Regions from separate parts of the Streptomyces sp. NPDC000983 genome, predicted to be linked through region 2. Evidence: predicted binding sites of a transcription regulator. Region 2 holds the regulator's gene; the other holds the start of a gene.
What was found. Region 2 encodes HrcA, which represses chaperone genes, less so after heat shock. Its sites were predicted from a motif close to TTNGCACTCNGNNNNNCNGAGTGCNAA; they were not measured.
Positions count from the first base shown of each region.

Region 1: groES (co-chaperone GroES) is a predicted target of HrcA. The motif match lies at 4,841-4,867, and genes of this name have one in related genera.

Region 1 is NZ_JBEPBM010000024.1:62,075-68,026, forward strand. Features, by position in the region: gene ABT296_RS25425 (MOSC domain-containing protein) at 1-547, shown strand, start outside; gene ABT296_RS25430 (SDR family NAD(P)-dependent oxidoreductase) at 621-1,394, shown strand; gene ABT296_RS25435 (ester cyclase) at 1,463-2,170, shown strand; gene ABT296_RS25440 (hypothetical protein) at 2,296-2,436, shown strand; gene ABT296_RS25445 (hypothetical protein) at 2,433-2,654, shown strand; gene groL (chaperonin GroEL) at 2,642-4,267, opposite strand; gene groES (co-chaperone GroES) at 4,386-4,694, opposite strand; gene ABT296_RS25460 (hypothetical protein) at 4,975-5,244, shown strand; gene ABT296_RS25465 (polysaccharide deacetylase family protein) at 5,260-5,952, opposite strand, start outside.
Region 2 is NZ_JBEPBM010000012.1:51,852-57,803, reverse strand. Features, by position in the region: gene ABT296_RS16135 (hypothetical protein) at 1-11, opposite strand, end outside; gene ABT296_RS16130 (VOC family protein) at 118-498, opposite strand; gene ABT296_RS16125 (16S rRNA (uracil(1498)-N(3))-methyltransferase) at 514-1,254, opposite strand; gene ABT296_RS16120 (nitronate monooxygenase) at 1,251-2,336, opposite strand; gene dnaJ (molecular chaperone DnaJ) at 2,528-3,664, opposite strand; gene hrcA (heat-inducible transcriptional repressor HrcA) at 3,665-4,681, opposite strand; gene ABT296_RS16105 (MBL fold metallo-hydrolase) at 4,841-5,566, shown strand; gene ABT296_RS16100 (DUF3097 domain-containing protein) at 5,601-5,952, shown strand, end outside.

The sequences.
Region 1 (5,952 bases), on a different contig from region 2:
TCCGAAGGGGGTCGGGGCGAGCGGTCTGGCCGGGGACGACGTCTGTCACACCCGCCATCACGGCGGGGACGACCAGGCCGTGTACGCGATGGCGCGCGAGGACCTGGACGAGTGGGAGAAGGAGCTGGGGCGGACGCTGCCGAACGGCTCCTTCGGCGAGAACCTCACCACCCTCGGCATCGATGTCTCCGGCGCCCTGATCGGGGAGCGCTGGCGGATCGGGTCCGAGGTGGTGCTGGAGGTGACGTGCGGGCGGATTCCGTGCCGTACCTTCCAGGGGCATCTGGGCGAGGAGCGGTGGGTGAAGCGGTTCACGGCGAAGGGGGCGCCGGGTGCGTACCTGCGGGTGATCGAGCCGGGTGAGGTACGGGCCGGCGACGCCGTGGAGATCGTGCACCGGCCGGACCACGAGGTGACGGTGGCCCTTCAGTTCCGGGCGGGGACCACGCGGCGGGACCTGCTCCCCCGCGTGCTGGCGGCGGGCGAGGCCCTGCACCCGGAGGCGCTGGAGGACGCCCGCGCCTATGTGGCCGAGCACGGGGGCTGACCTGCTGGGCCAGGTGCCGGATCAGGAGCGGACCGTCCGGGTCCGGCCGTCGGACGGGCCCTAACCTTGCGCCATGACAACGGCTCTCATCACCGGATCCACCGCGGGCATCGGTGCCGCGTTCGCCCGTCGCCTGGCCGCTGACGGCCACGACCTGGTCCTGGTCGCCCGGGACACCAGGCGGCTGCGCGAACAGGCCACCGAGCTGCACGACCGGCACGGCATCGAGGCGGAGGTGCTGACCGCGGACCTGGCGACGGACGAGGGCATCGAGACGGTGGCCGCTCGGCTCGCCGACCGCCGCAACCCGGTCGACCTGCTGATCAACAACGCGGGCTTCGGCAACAAGGGCCGTTTCCTCGACGTCTCCATGGCGGACGAGCTGAGGATGCTCAAGGTGCACTGCGAGGCGGTGCTCCGGCTGACGTCGGCGGCGACCGGGGCGATGCGGGAGCGGGGCCGGGGCGGGGTCGTGAACGTGGCCTCGGTCGCCGCGTTCGTGCCGCGCGGGACGTACGGCGCGTCGAAGGCGTGGGTCGTGCAGTTCACCCAGGGCGCGGCCAAGGACCTGGCGGGGAGCGGGGTGCGGCTGATGGCCCTGTGCCCCGGTTTCGTGCGGACGGAGTTCCACGAGCGGGCGGGGATGGGCACGGACAACATCCCGGGCTGGATGTGGCTGGACGCCGACAAGCTGGTCGCGTCGGCGCTGGCCGATCTGGCGCGGGGCAAGGCGGTGTCGATCCCGGACGCCCGGTACAAGGTGCTGATGGGGGTCACGAAGGTGGTGCCGCGCGGGATGCTCGGCGGGCTCAGCTCGCGTACGGGGCGCAAGTACGGCCCGCAGTAGGGCGTCCCGGGCGAACAGGGGGAGAATGGGACTGTTCGACCGGACCCTCGGGGGACGGAGGCGGCGCCATGACGTTCGTACAGCTCATCGACTGCAGGACGAGCCGGTTCGACGAGATGAACCGGCTGATGGACACATGGGTCGAGCAGACCAAGGGGAAGCGGACCGCGACGCACAGCGTGATCGGCAAGGACCGGTCCGACGCGTCGCACTTCATCGAGATCGTGGAGTTCCCGTCGTACGAGGAGGCGATGCGGAACTCGAAGCTGCCGGAGACCGACAAGGTCTTCCAGGACATGGTCGCGCTCTGCGACGAGATGCCGACGTTCACCGATCTGGACGTCGTGCGGGACGAGCAGCTGTACGCGGCGACCGCGCGGCGGCTCTTCGAGCGGCTGGCCGCGAAGGGCGACATGCCGACCTTCAACGACGTGCTCATCGAGGACTACCACGACCACGATCCCGGCAACCCGCAGGACTACATCGGGCTCGACAACGTCCGCCGCGAGGTGGAGATGTGGCGCAGCGGCTTCGACTTCGAGTTCGTCGTCGAGGACCAGATGGCGCAGGGCGACCGGGTGTGCACGCGCTGGACCTGGAACGGCACGCACACGGGCGACTTCATGGGAATCCCGGCGACCGGCAGGCAGGTGTCCATGACCGGCTGCACGGTGCACCGCTGCACCCCGGACGGCAAGATCGCCGAGGGCTGGTGGCAGTACGACCGGCTGGGGCTGATGGAACAGCTGGGCGCGCTGGACGACATGAAGATGTAGGCACGGGGAGGAGCAGGAGCCCGCGAGGGGAGCGAGGCCCCGTCCGCCTGGCGGAGGGGGCCTCTTCCTGTGCACGTCCCGCACGGCTCTGGTGTCCGCTTGGGCCGCTCCGGCTGCTCGGGGGGTTGTCGACGAGGCAGGCCGCGCACATCCTGCGCGGCCTGCCGGACGACGGGACCCCGATCCACCGCCCCGGCAGCCTGGTGCGCCACCTGCTCCGCGAGGTGGAGCCCCGCCCGGCGGCACCGCGCCCCCGCCCGTCGTGACAAGTGCGCCCGGTCGTCTCTCCGTCAGGTTCTCCGGACTGCGGGAGTGCAAGGGCGAGCACACCCAGGCCACCCTGATCCGGCCGCGCGGCGAGGAGACGCTCTGCGCCGACTGCCGCGAGCGCTCGGGCCGGGACGCCCGGGAAAACCGGAGGCCCGGCACCCCCCGTACGAGCGGGGTGCCGGGCCTCGGTGCTGACCTGGGTCAGTGGGAGTGACCGTGGCCGTGACCGGCCGCGGCGGGCTCCTCCTCTTCCTTCTTCTCGACGACCAGGGTCTCGGTCGTCAGGAGGAGGGAGGCGATGGAGGCCGCGTTCTCCAGGGCGGAGCGGGTGACCTTGACCGGGTCGATGACGCCGGCCTTGACCAGGTCGCCGTACTCGCCGGTGGCGGCGTTGAAGCCCTGGCCCTTGTCGAGCTCGGCGACCTTGGAGGTGATGACGTAACCCTCCAGGCCGGCGTTCTCGGCGATCCAGCGCAGCGGCTCGACGGCGGCCTTGCGGACGACCGCGACACCGGTGGCCTCGTCGCCGGTCTTGTCGAGGTTGCCCTCGAGAACCTTGACGGCGTGGACCAGAGCGGAGCCACCACCGGAGACGATGCCCTCCTCGACCGCGGCGCGGGTCGCGGAGATGGCGTCCTCCAGACGGTGCTTCTTCTCCTTCAGCTCCACCTCGGTGGCGGCGCCGACCTTGATCACGCACACGCCGCCGGCCAGCTTCGCGAGGCGCTCCTGGAGCTTCTCGCGGTCCCAGTCGGAGTCCGTGTTCTCGATCTCGGCCTTGATCTGGCCGATGCGGCCGACGACGTCCTCGGAGTTGCCGGCGCCGTCGACGATCGTGGTGTCGTCCTTGGAGATGGTCACGCGGCGGGCGGAGCCCAGCACGTCCAGACCGGCCTGGTCGAGCTTGAGGCCGACCTCCTCGGAGATGACCGTGGCGCCGGTGAGGACCGCCATGTCCTGGAGCATCGCCTTGCGGCGGTCACCGAAGCCGGGGGCCTTGACCGCGACCGCGTTGAAGGTGCCGCGGATCTTGTTCACGACCAGGGTCGACAGGGCCTCGCCCTCGACGTCCTCGGCGATGATCAGCAGCGGCTTGGAGGCACCGGCCTGGATGACCTTCTCCAGCAGCGGCAGCAGGTCCTGGATGGAGGAGATCTTGCCCTGGTTGATGAGGATGTAGGGGTCCTCCAGGACGGCCTCCATGCGCTCCTGGTCCGTCACGAAGTACGGCGACAGGTAGCCCTTGTCGAAGGCCATGCCCTCGGTGAAGTCCAGCTCCAGACCGAAGGTGTTGGACTCCTCGACGGTGATGACACCGTCCTTGCCGACCTTGTCCATCGCCTCGGCGATGAGCTCGCCGACCTGCTGGTCCTGGGCGGACAGCGCGGCGACGGCCGCGATGTCGGCCTTGTCGTCGATCGGACGGGCGGTGGCGAGGAGCTCGTCGGAGACGGCCTTGACCGCGGCGTCGATGCCCTTCTTCAGGGCGGCCGGGGAGGCACCCGCGGCGACGTTCTTCAGGCCCTCGCGGACCAGCGCCTGGGCGAGCACGGTGGCGGTGGTGGTGCCGTCACCCGCGATGTCGTTGGTCTTGGTCGCCACCTCCTTCACCAGCTGGGCACCGAGGTTCTCGTACGGGTCGTCGATCTCGACCTCACGGGCGATCGTGACACCGTCGTTGGTGATGGTGGGGGCGCCGAACTTCTTGTCGATGACGACGTTGCGGCCCTTGGGGCCGATCGTCACCTTGACCGTGTCGGCCAGCTTGTTGACGCCGCGCTCGAGGGCGCGACGGGCGTCCTCGTCGAACTTCAGGATCTTCGCCATGACAGCTGGGAGCCCTCTCGAATCTGTGGGTTTCTCAAAAAGACACTGCGCCCCGGGCTCCCGGCTTCATAAATGGTCGCGGGGCCAGGGGCGCAGTGGAAAAACTTCTGAGGTGGTCTTACTTCTCGATGACCGCGAGCACGTCGCGGGACGAGAGGACGAGGTACTCCTCGCCGTTGTACTTCACCTCGGTGCCGCCGTACTTGCTGTACAGCACGATGTCGCCGACCTTGACGTCGAGCGGCAGGCGCTCGCCGTTCTCGAAGCGACCCGGACCGACGGCGAGGATGACGCCCTCCTGGGGCTTCTCCTTCGCGGTGTCCGGGATGACCAGGCCAGAGGCGGTGGTCTGCTCGGCGTCGAGCGGCTGGACCACAATGCGGTCCTCAAGCGGCTTGATGGCAACCTTGGAGCTGGTGGTCGTCACGATCCGACCTCCCCCTTCGGAGATCTCACGGGGTTAACTGTCTGAGGTGGCGACCAGGTGGATCCGTCGTCGCGGGTGCCGGACCTGCCCGTCGCGTAGTTGGCACTCTCCAGGGGGGAGTGCCAGACCCGAGACTATGACCGCGATTAGCACTCGGTCAAGCGGAGTGCCAATGACGCGCGGACGCGCAGCCCCCGCGAGCCCGGAGCGCACTCGGCCCCGGATCACGATTGAACATGTTTTCGAGCGCCCAGCGGTCGGATCTTCGTACCGTCCCCCCATGAGATCCGCTTCCACCCTCGGCGCCGGGTGCTGCCTCGCGGTGCTCCTGGTTCCTCTGGAGCTTCTCCTCGTCTACCTGGGCGCCGCCGTCCTGGTCTTCGGCGCGCATCCGGCGGCCCTGGCGGGCTGGATGCTCACCGGCGGGCTGCTGGCGCTCGGTGCCGGAGCGTGGCTGCTCCGGCGCGGTCACCTCGGTCTCGGCGCGGCGCAGACAGCGGCAGCGCTCCTCGTCCTGTCCCTCACCGCGCTGGGGTGGATCGCGTACTGAGCGGCCGGCCCCGGATCAGAGGTAGTCCTCCAGGCGGCCCGGGCGCAGACCCGCCTCTCGGATCTCCGCCAGCAGGCGTTCGGTCCGTTCGACCAGGGGCAGGCCCGTCGGATCCATGGAGGGCAGGGCGACGATGTCGCCGGGGCGCAGGCGGCGGGGGGCCTCGGTGAAGGCCAGGCGGCCGGAGGGGGTCATCGTCGCCCGCCACAGCACCACCGCCGCGATGCCGCAGTCGGCCGCCGCGCGGAGCGTGGTGGTGTCGTACGTGCCGTGCGGCGGGCGGAAGAGGCGGGGACGGATGCCGAAGCGGGCGCCGAGCTTGTCCTGCTGGCCGCAGATCTCGGCGCGCTGCCCGGGATAGGGCAGACCGCGCAGGGCGGTGTGGTCGAGGGTGTGGTTCTGGATCGTGGCGCCCACCGCGCGCAGCCGGGCGAAGTGCGCGTAGCCCGGTCCGGCGACGCTGTCGGTGAGGAACATGCCGACGGGGAGCCGCCGTTCGCGCACCAGGTCGACGAAGCGGGGGTCCCGTTCGGCGCCGTCGTCGTAGGTGAGGAAGACGACCGGGTCGCGGGTGGCGACCCGGTCCACGACCGGCGGGCGCGGGTACGGCCGGGACGCCTGCGCCGAGGCGTGGGCGGACCGGCCGCCGGGGCGGTCGGAGGGGCCCGCGGCCCGGGCGCAGCCGGCCGCCAGGAGCACGGCCGCGAC
Region 2 (5,952 bases):
AATGCCCCCATGGGAGGGCAGCCTGCCACTGTCCGGCCCGTCGCGGTAGGGCGCGTACGGGTCACTTCACCCTCCCCGCACGCCACTCGGGCACCCCCGACGCCTGGTCAGAAGGGGCTAGCCCAGCAGGAGTTGCCACTCCTGGAGTTCCACCAGATTCCCCTCGGGGTCCTTGAGGTGGGCCACCCGCATCCGGTCCGTCAGCGGCACCGGGCCGTGGAAGATCCGCGCGCCGCGCCCGGTGATCAGCTCGCAGTAGGCGTCGAGGTCGTCGACGCGCAGCACCACCAGGGAGCGGTGCCCGGTGGCGGTCTCGCCGAGTTCACCGAGCACCTCGGCCATCGCCGCCCGGTCCTGGAGCGCTATCCCCGCCGCCCCGAACTTCTCGTACGGCCCCTCGGGCGAGCCCGACTGCGGTCTCAGGCCGAGGACTTCGGCGTAGAAGCGGTGGCAGGCGGCGAAGTCGCCGACCAGCAGCCGGACCTGGGCGAGTTCCACGGCGGTCTCCCTCGGTCAGCCCCAGCGGCCGGTGCGGCCCAGGAGCAGTGCGGCCGCCGCGGTTCCGGCGGTCGAGGTGCGCAGCACGGTCGGCCCGAGCACCCGGGCGGGCGCCCCGGCCTCCTCGAACAGCGCCAACTCCTCGGGGGAGACGCCGCCTTCGGGGCCGACGACCAGCACGATGTGCCCCTCGGCGGGGAGTTCGGCGGTGGCCAGCGGCTGCCGGCCGCTCTCATGGAGGACGGCGGCGAAGTCGGCCCCGGCGATCAGCGCGGCGACCTGCTTGCTGCTCGCCGCGTCCGCGACCTCGGGGAAGCGGACCCGCCGGGACTGCTTGCCGGCCTCGCGCGCGGTGGCCCGCCACTTGGCGAGCGACTTCAGGCCGCGCTCGCCCTTCCACTGCGTGATGCAGCGGGACGCCGACCACGGCACGATCCCGTCGACCCCGACCTCGGTCATCGTCTCCACGGCGACCTCCCCGCGGTCGCCCTTGGGCAGGGCCTGTACGACGGTGATGCGCGGGCTCGGCTCCGGTTCCTCCCCGACCGCGTCGAGCCGGACCGTCAGCCGGTCCTTGCCCTCGGCGGCCAGCACCACGCACTGCGCCCAGCGCCCGGACCCGTCGGTCAGGACGACGTCCTCGCCGGCGCGCAGCCGCTTCACGGAGACCGCGTGGCGCCCCTCGGCGCCTTCGAGGACGTACGACGCGCCCCGGGCCGCGTCGAGGCGCTCGACCACGAACACCGGAGCCGTCATCGTCCGGCACCGCCGTCCTGGCGGTCCGACAACGCTGTCCCGGCGGCGGCGAGTTCGGCGGCCAGGACCTCCACCAGCTGTCCGGCGGGCAGTTCCCGCGCCATCCGGTGCCCCTGGCCCGCCCACAGCGCCATGCCCTGCGCGTCGCCCGCCTTGGCGGCGGCCTTGCGCAGCGGCGAGGTGAGGTGGTGGATCTCGGGGTAGGCGGGCGGCGCGTACGGGCCGTGCTCGCGCATGAACCGGTTGACCAGACCGCGGGCGGGGCGGCCGGAGAACGCCCGGGTCAGCTCGGTGCGGGCGAAGAGCGGGTTGGTCAGTGCCTGCTTGTGGACGGCGCTCGCGCCGGACTCGGGGGTGGCGAGGAAGGCGGTGCCGAGCTGGGCGGCGCTCGCGCCGGCGGCGAGCACGGCGGCGATCTGGCTGCCGCGCATGATCCCGCCGGCGGCGACGAGCGGGAGGCCGACGGCCTCGCGGATCTGCGCGACCAGCGACAGCAGCCCGATGCCGGTCCCGTCGGTCTCGGGGTTGTCGCGGTGGGTGCCCTGGTGGCCGCCGGCCTCGACGCCCTGCGCGATGACCGCGTCGGCGCCGGCCCGCTCGACGGCACGGGCCTCGTCGGGGGTGGTGGCGGTGACCAGGGTGAAGGTGCCGGCCCGGCGCAGGGATTCGAGCACCTCGGCGCTCGGCACCCCGAAGTGGAAGGAGACCACCGGGACCGGGTTGTCGAGGAGGACGGCGAGCTTGGCCTCGTAGCCGTCGTCACGTCCGCTGTCGGGGTCCCCGAGCTCGGTCTCGTACCAGCCGGCCTCCCCGGCCAGCTGATGGGCGTAGACGTCCACGGCTGCCGCGTCCGCGCTCTCGGGCTGCGGCATGAAGAGGTTCACGCCGAACGGGCGGCCGGTGAGCCCCCGCAACTGCTTGATCTCCTGGTACATGCCGTCGGCCGTCTTGTACCCGGCGGCGAGGAACCCGAGCCCGCCGGCGTCGGCCACCGCGGCGGCGAGGGCCGGCACGGAGACGCCGCCCGCCATGGGGGCCTGCACGATCGGAAGGGGGCAGAGATCGGTCAGTGCGGAGGACATGACGGCATGTTGTCACGTCCTCCGAACAAGTCCGAATCCACCCGCCCTGTGGCATAGACCACGGGCAACGGCACGGTCGGACGACCGCCGCAGCGCCTCCGGCGGCCCGGTTCGGCGGCCGACGGACGCGCCCCCGCGCCGGGGAACAGCCCCACCGGGGCGGGGGTCCGAGGACCCCCGGCCGACCCGGCTCAGCGACCGTTGAACGCGTCCTTCAGCCGCGAGAACAAGCCCTGCTGCCCCGGCTGGAACTGCCCCTGGGGGCGTTCCTCGCCGCGGAGTTTGGCCAGCTCGCGCAGGAGGCGCTCCTGCTCCGGGTCGAGCTTGGTCGGGGTCTGCACCTCGACGTGGACGATCAGGTCGCCCCGGCCGCCGCCGCGCAGATGCGTGACACCCCGGCCGTGCAGCGGGATCGACTGGCCGGACTGCGTGCCCGGGCGGATGTCGACCTCCTCCATGCCGTCCAGGGTCTCCAGCGGGACCTTCGTGCCCAGGGACGCCGCCGTCATCGGGATCGTCACCGTGCAGTGCAGGTCGTCCCCGCGCCGCTGGAAGGTCGAGTGCGGCAGTTCGTGGATCTCCACGTACAGGTCGCCCGCGGGACCGCCGCCGGGCCCGACCTCGCCCTCGCCGGCCAGCTGGATCCGGGTGCCGTTGTCGACACCGGCCGGGATCTTGACCGTGAGGGTGCGCCGGGAGCGGACCCTGCCGTCGCCCGCGCACTCCGGGCACGGGGTCGGCACCACGGTGCCGAAGCCCTGGCACTGCGGGCACGGCCGCGAGGTCATGACCTGGCCCAGGAAGGACCGCGTCACCTGGGACACCTCGCCGCGGCCGCGGCACATGTCACAGGTCTGCGCCGAGGTGCCGGGCGCCGCGCCCTCGCCGCTGCAGGTGTTGCAGACGACGGCCGTGTCGACCTGGATGTCCTTCGTCGTGCCGAAGGCCGCCTCGTCCAGCTCGATCTCCAGCCGGATCATGGCGTCCTGGCCGCGGCGGGTGCGCGAGCGCGGACCGCGCTGCGAGGCCGTGCCGAAGAACGCGTCCATGATGTCGGAGAAGTTGCCGAAGCCACCGGCCCCGAAGCCGCCCGCGCCCGCGCCGCCGCTCTGCGAGAGCGGGTCGCCGCCGAGGTCGTAGACCTGCTTCTTCTGCGGGTCCGACAGCACCTCGTAAGCGGCGTTGATCTCCTTGAACCGCTCCTGGGTCTTCGGATCCGGGTTGACGTCCGGGTGCAGCTCGCGAGCGAGCCGCCGGAAGGCCTTCTTGATCTCATCCTGCGACGCGTCGCGGCGCACGCCGAGAACGGCGTAGTAGTCCGTGGCCACTTACGACTCCGCCAGGATCTGTCCGACGTACCGTGCCACCGCTCGTACCGCTCCCATCGTTCCCGGGTAATCCATGCGGGTCGGTCCGACCACGCCGAGCTTGGCTACTGCCTCGCCGCCCGAACCGTAGCCGACCGACACGACGGACGTGGAGTTGAGTCCCTCGTAGGCGTTCTCGTGCCCGATGCGCACGGTCATGCCCGAATCTCCCGCCTCGCCCAGGAGTTTGAGGAGCACGACATGCTCCTCCAGGGCCTCCAGGACGGGCCGGATGGTGAGGGGAAAGTCATGTCCGAAGCGGGTGAGATTGGCGGTGCCGCCGATCATCAGCCGCTCCTCGTTCTCCTCGACCAGCGTCTCCAGCAGGGTGGAGAGTACGGCCGAGACCGTGCCGCGGTCCTCGATGTCGAAGGCCTCGGGGAGGTCCTCGACGAGCATCGGCACATCGGTGAAGCGCCGGCCCGCGACCCGGCTGTTGAGCCGCGCCCGCAGATCGGCCAGGGACGTCTCGCCGAACGGCGCCGGACAGTCGACCATCCGCTGCTCGACCCGCCCGGTGTCCGTGATCAGTACGAGCATCACCCGCGCGGGCGCCAGTGACAGCAGCTCGACATGGCGCACCGTGGACCGGGTCAGCGAGGGGTACTGCACGACGGCGACCTGGCGGGTGAGCTGCGCGAGCAGCCGCACGGTCCGCGCGACCACGTCGTCGAGGTCGACGGAGCCGTCCAGGAAGTTCTGGATGGCGCGCCGCTCGGGCGCGGTCATCGGCTTGACGCCGGCCAGCTTGTCGACGAAGAGCCGGTAGCCCTTGTCCGTCGGGATGCGTCCGGCGCTGGTGTGCGGCTGGGCGATGAAGCCCTCGTCCTCCAGCGCCGCCATGTCGTTGCGGACGGTCGCCGGGGAGACCCCGAGGTTGTGCCGCTCGGTGAGGGCCTTGGAGCCCACCGGCTCCTCGGTGCCGACGTAGTCCTGGACGATGGCGCGCAGTACTTGCAGCCTGCGTTCACTCAGCATCCGCGCACACCTCCAGAAGTCGTCCCCGGTCCCCCGGGCGCCTGCCTGGCACTCTGTCCGTCCGAGTGCCAGCATTCCCCGGCCCAGTGTACGGCGGTGGGGTACTGCCCGGGCAAGGTCGGACCGGAGACCTGGGGCTGTGAGGTTAGCGTCGCTGCCATGACGGTGACTTGGGAAGAGCTCGGGTGGGAGCGGGTCGCGGCCGGAGTGGGCCGCTGCCGGCTGCCCGGCTGGGACTGTACGGCCGGTGTGGTCCTCGGGGAGGCCGCGGCCCTGGTGGTGGACGCCGGGTCGAGCCTGTCGGAGGGGGCCCGGCTGCGGATGCGGGCGGAGGCGCTCGCCGGGCACCGTGTGACCCATCTCGCGCTGACCCATCCGCACTTCGACCACGTCTTCGGGGCCGCGGCCTTCGCGGGCGCCGAGGTGTACGGCGCGGTCGGCGTCGACGGGGTGTACGGGCCGCACGGCCGGGCCGCGCTGCGGGCGGACGCGGTGCGCAACGGGCTGGACGCGCGGGTGGCGGACGAGGCGGTGGACGTGCTGACCCCGCCCCGCCACCACGTCTCGGGCGAGTGGACCCTGGACCTCGGCCCCGGCCGCCAGGTCCTCCTGGCCAACGTGGGCCCCGGGCACACCGCCCACGACCTGGTGGTCCTGGTCCCGGGCAGCCCGGAGGTGGTGTTCTGCGGGGACCTGGTGGAGGAGTCGGGCGAGCCGCAGGCGGGCCCGGACGCGGTGCCCTCGCAGTGGCCCGCGGCCCTGGACCGGCTGCTGTCGCTGGGCGGCGAGGACGCCCTGTACGTGCCCGGCCACGGAGCGGTGGTGGACGCCGCCTTCGTCCGGGCCCAGCGGGACGCGCTGGCGGCCCGCTTCGGCGTGTCGTAGGACCTGGCGGGGCGCTTCTCCTATCGTCATCCGAATGCGCCAGTACTCTCCGGACCTGACCCCGCCGTGGAAGAAGCCCAAGCCGGTCCCCGAGGTCGAGGCGGAGTCCGGTCTGGTGGTGGAGGAGCCCGGCACCGGCTTCTGCGGGGCGGTGATCCGCTGCGAGGCGGGCACGGTCACGCTGGAGGACCGCTTCGGCAAGCACCGGGTGTTCCCGCTGGAGCCGCGGGGGTTCCTGCTGGAGGGCAGGGTGGTGACGCTGGTCCGCCCCTCGTCGGGCGGTCCGGCCCGGCCCGCCCGTACGGCGTCCGGCTCCGTCGCGGTCCCCGGCGCCCGGGCCCGGGTGGCACGCGCCGGGCGCATCTACGTCGAGGGCCGGCACGACG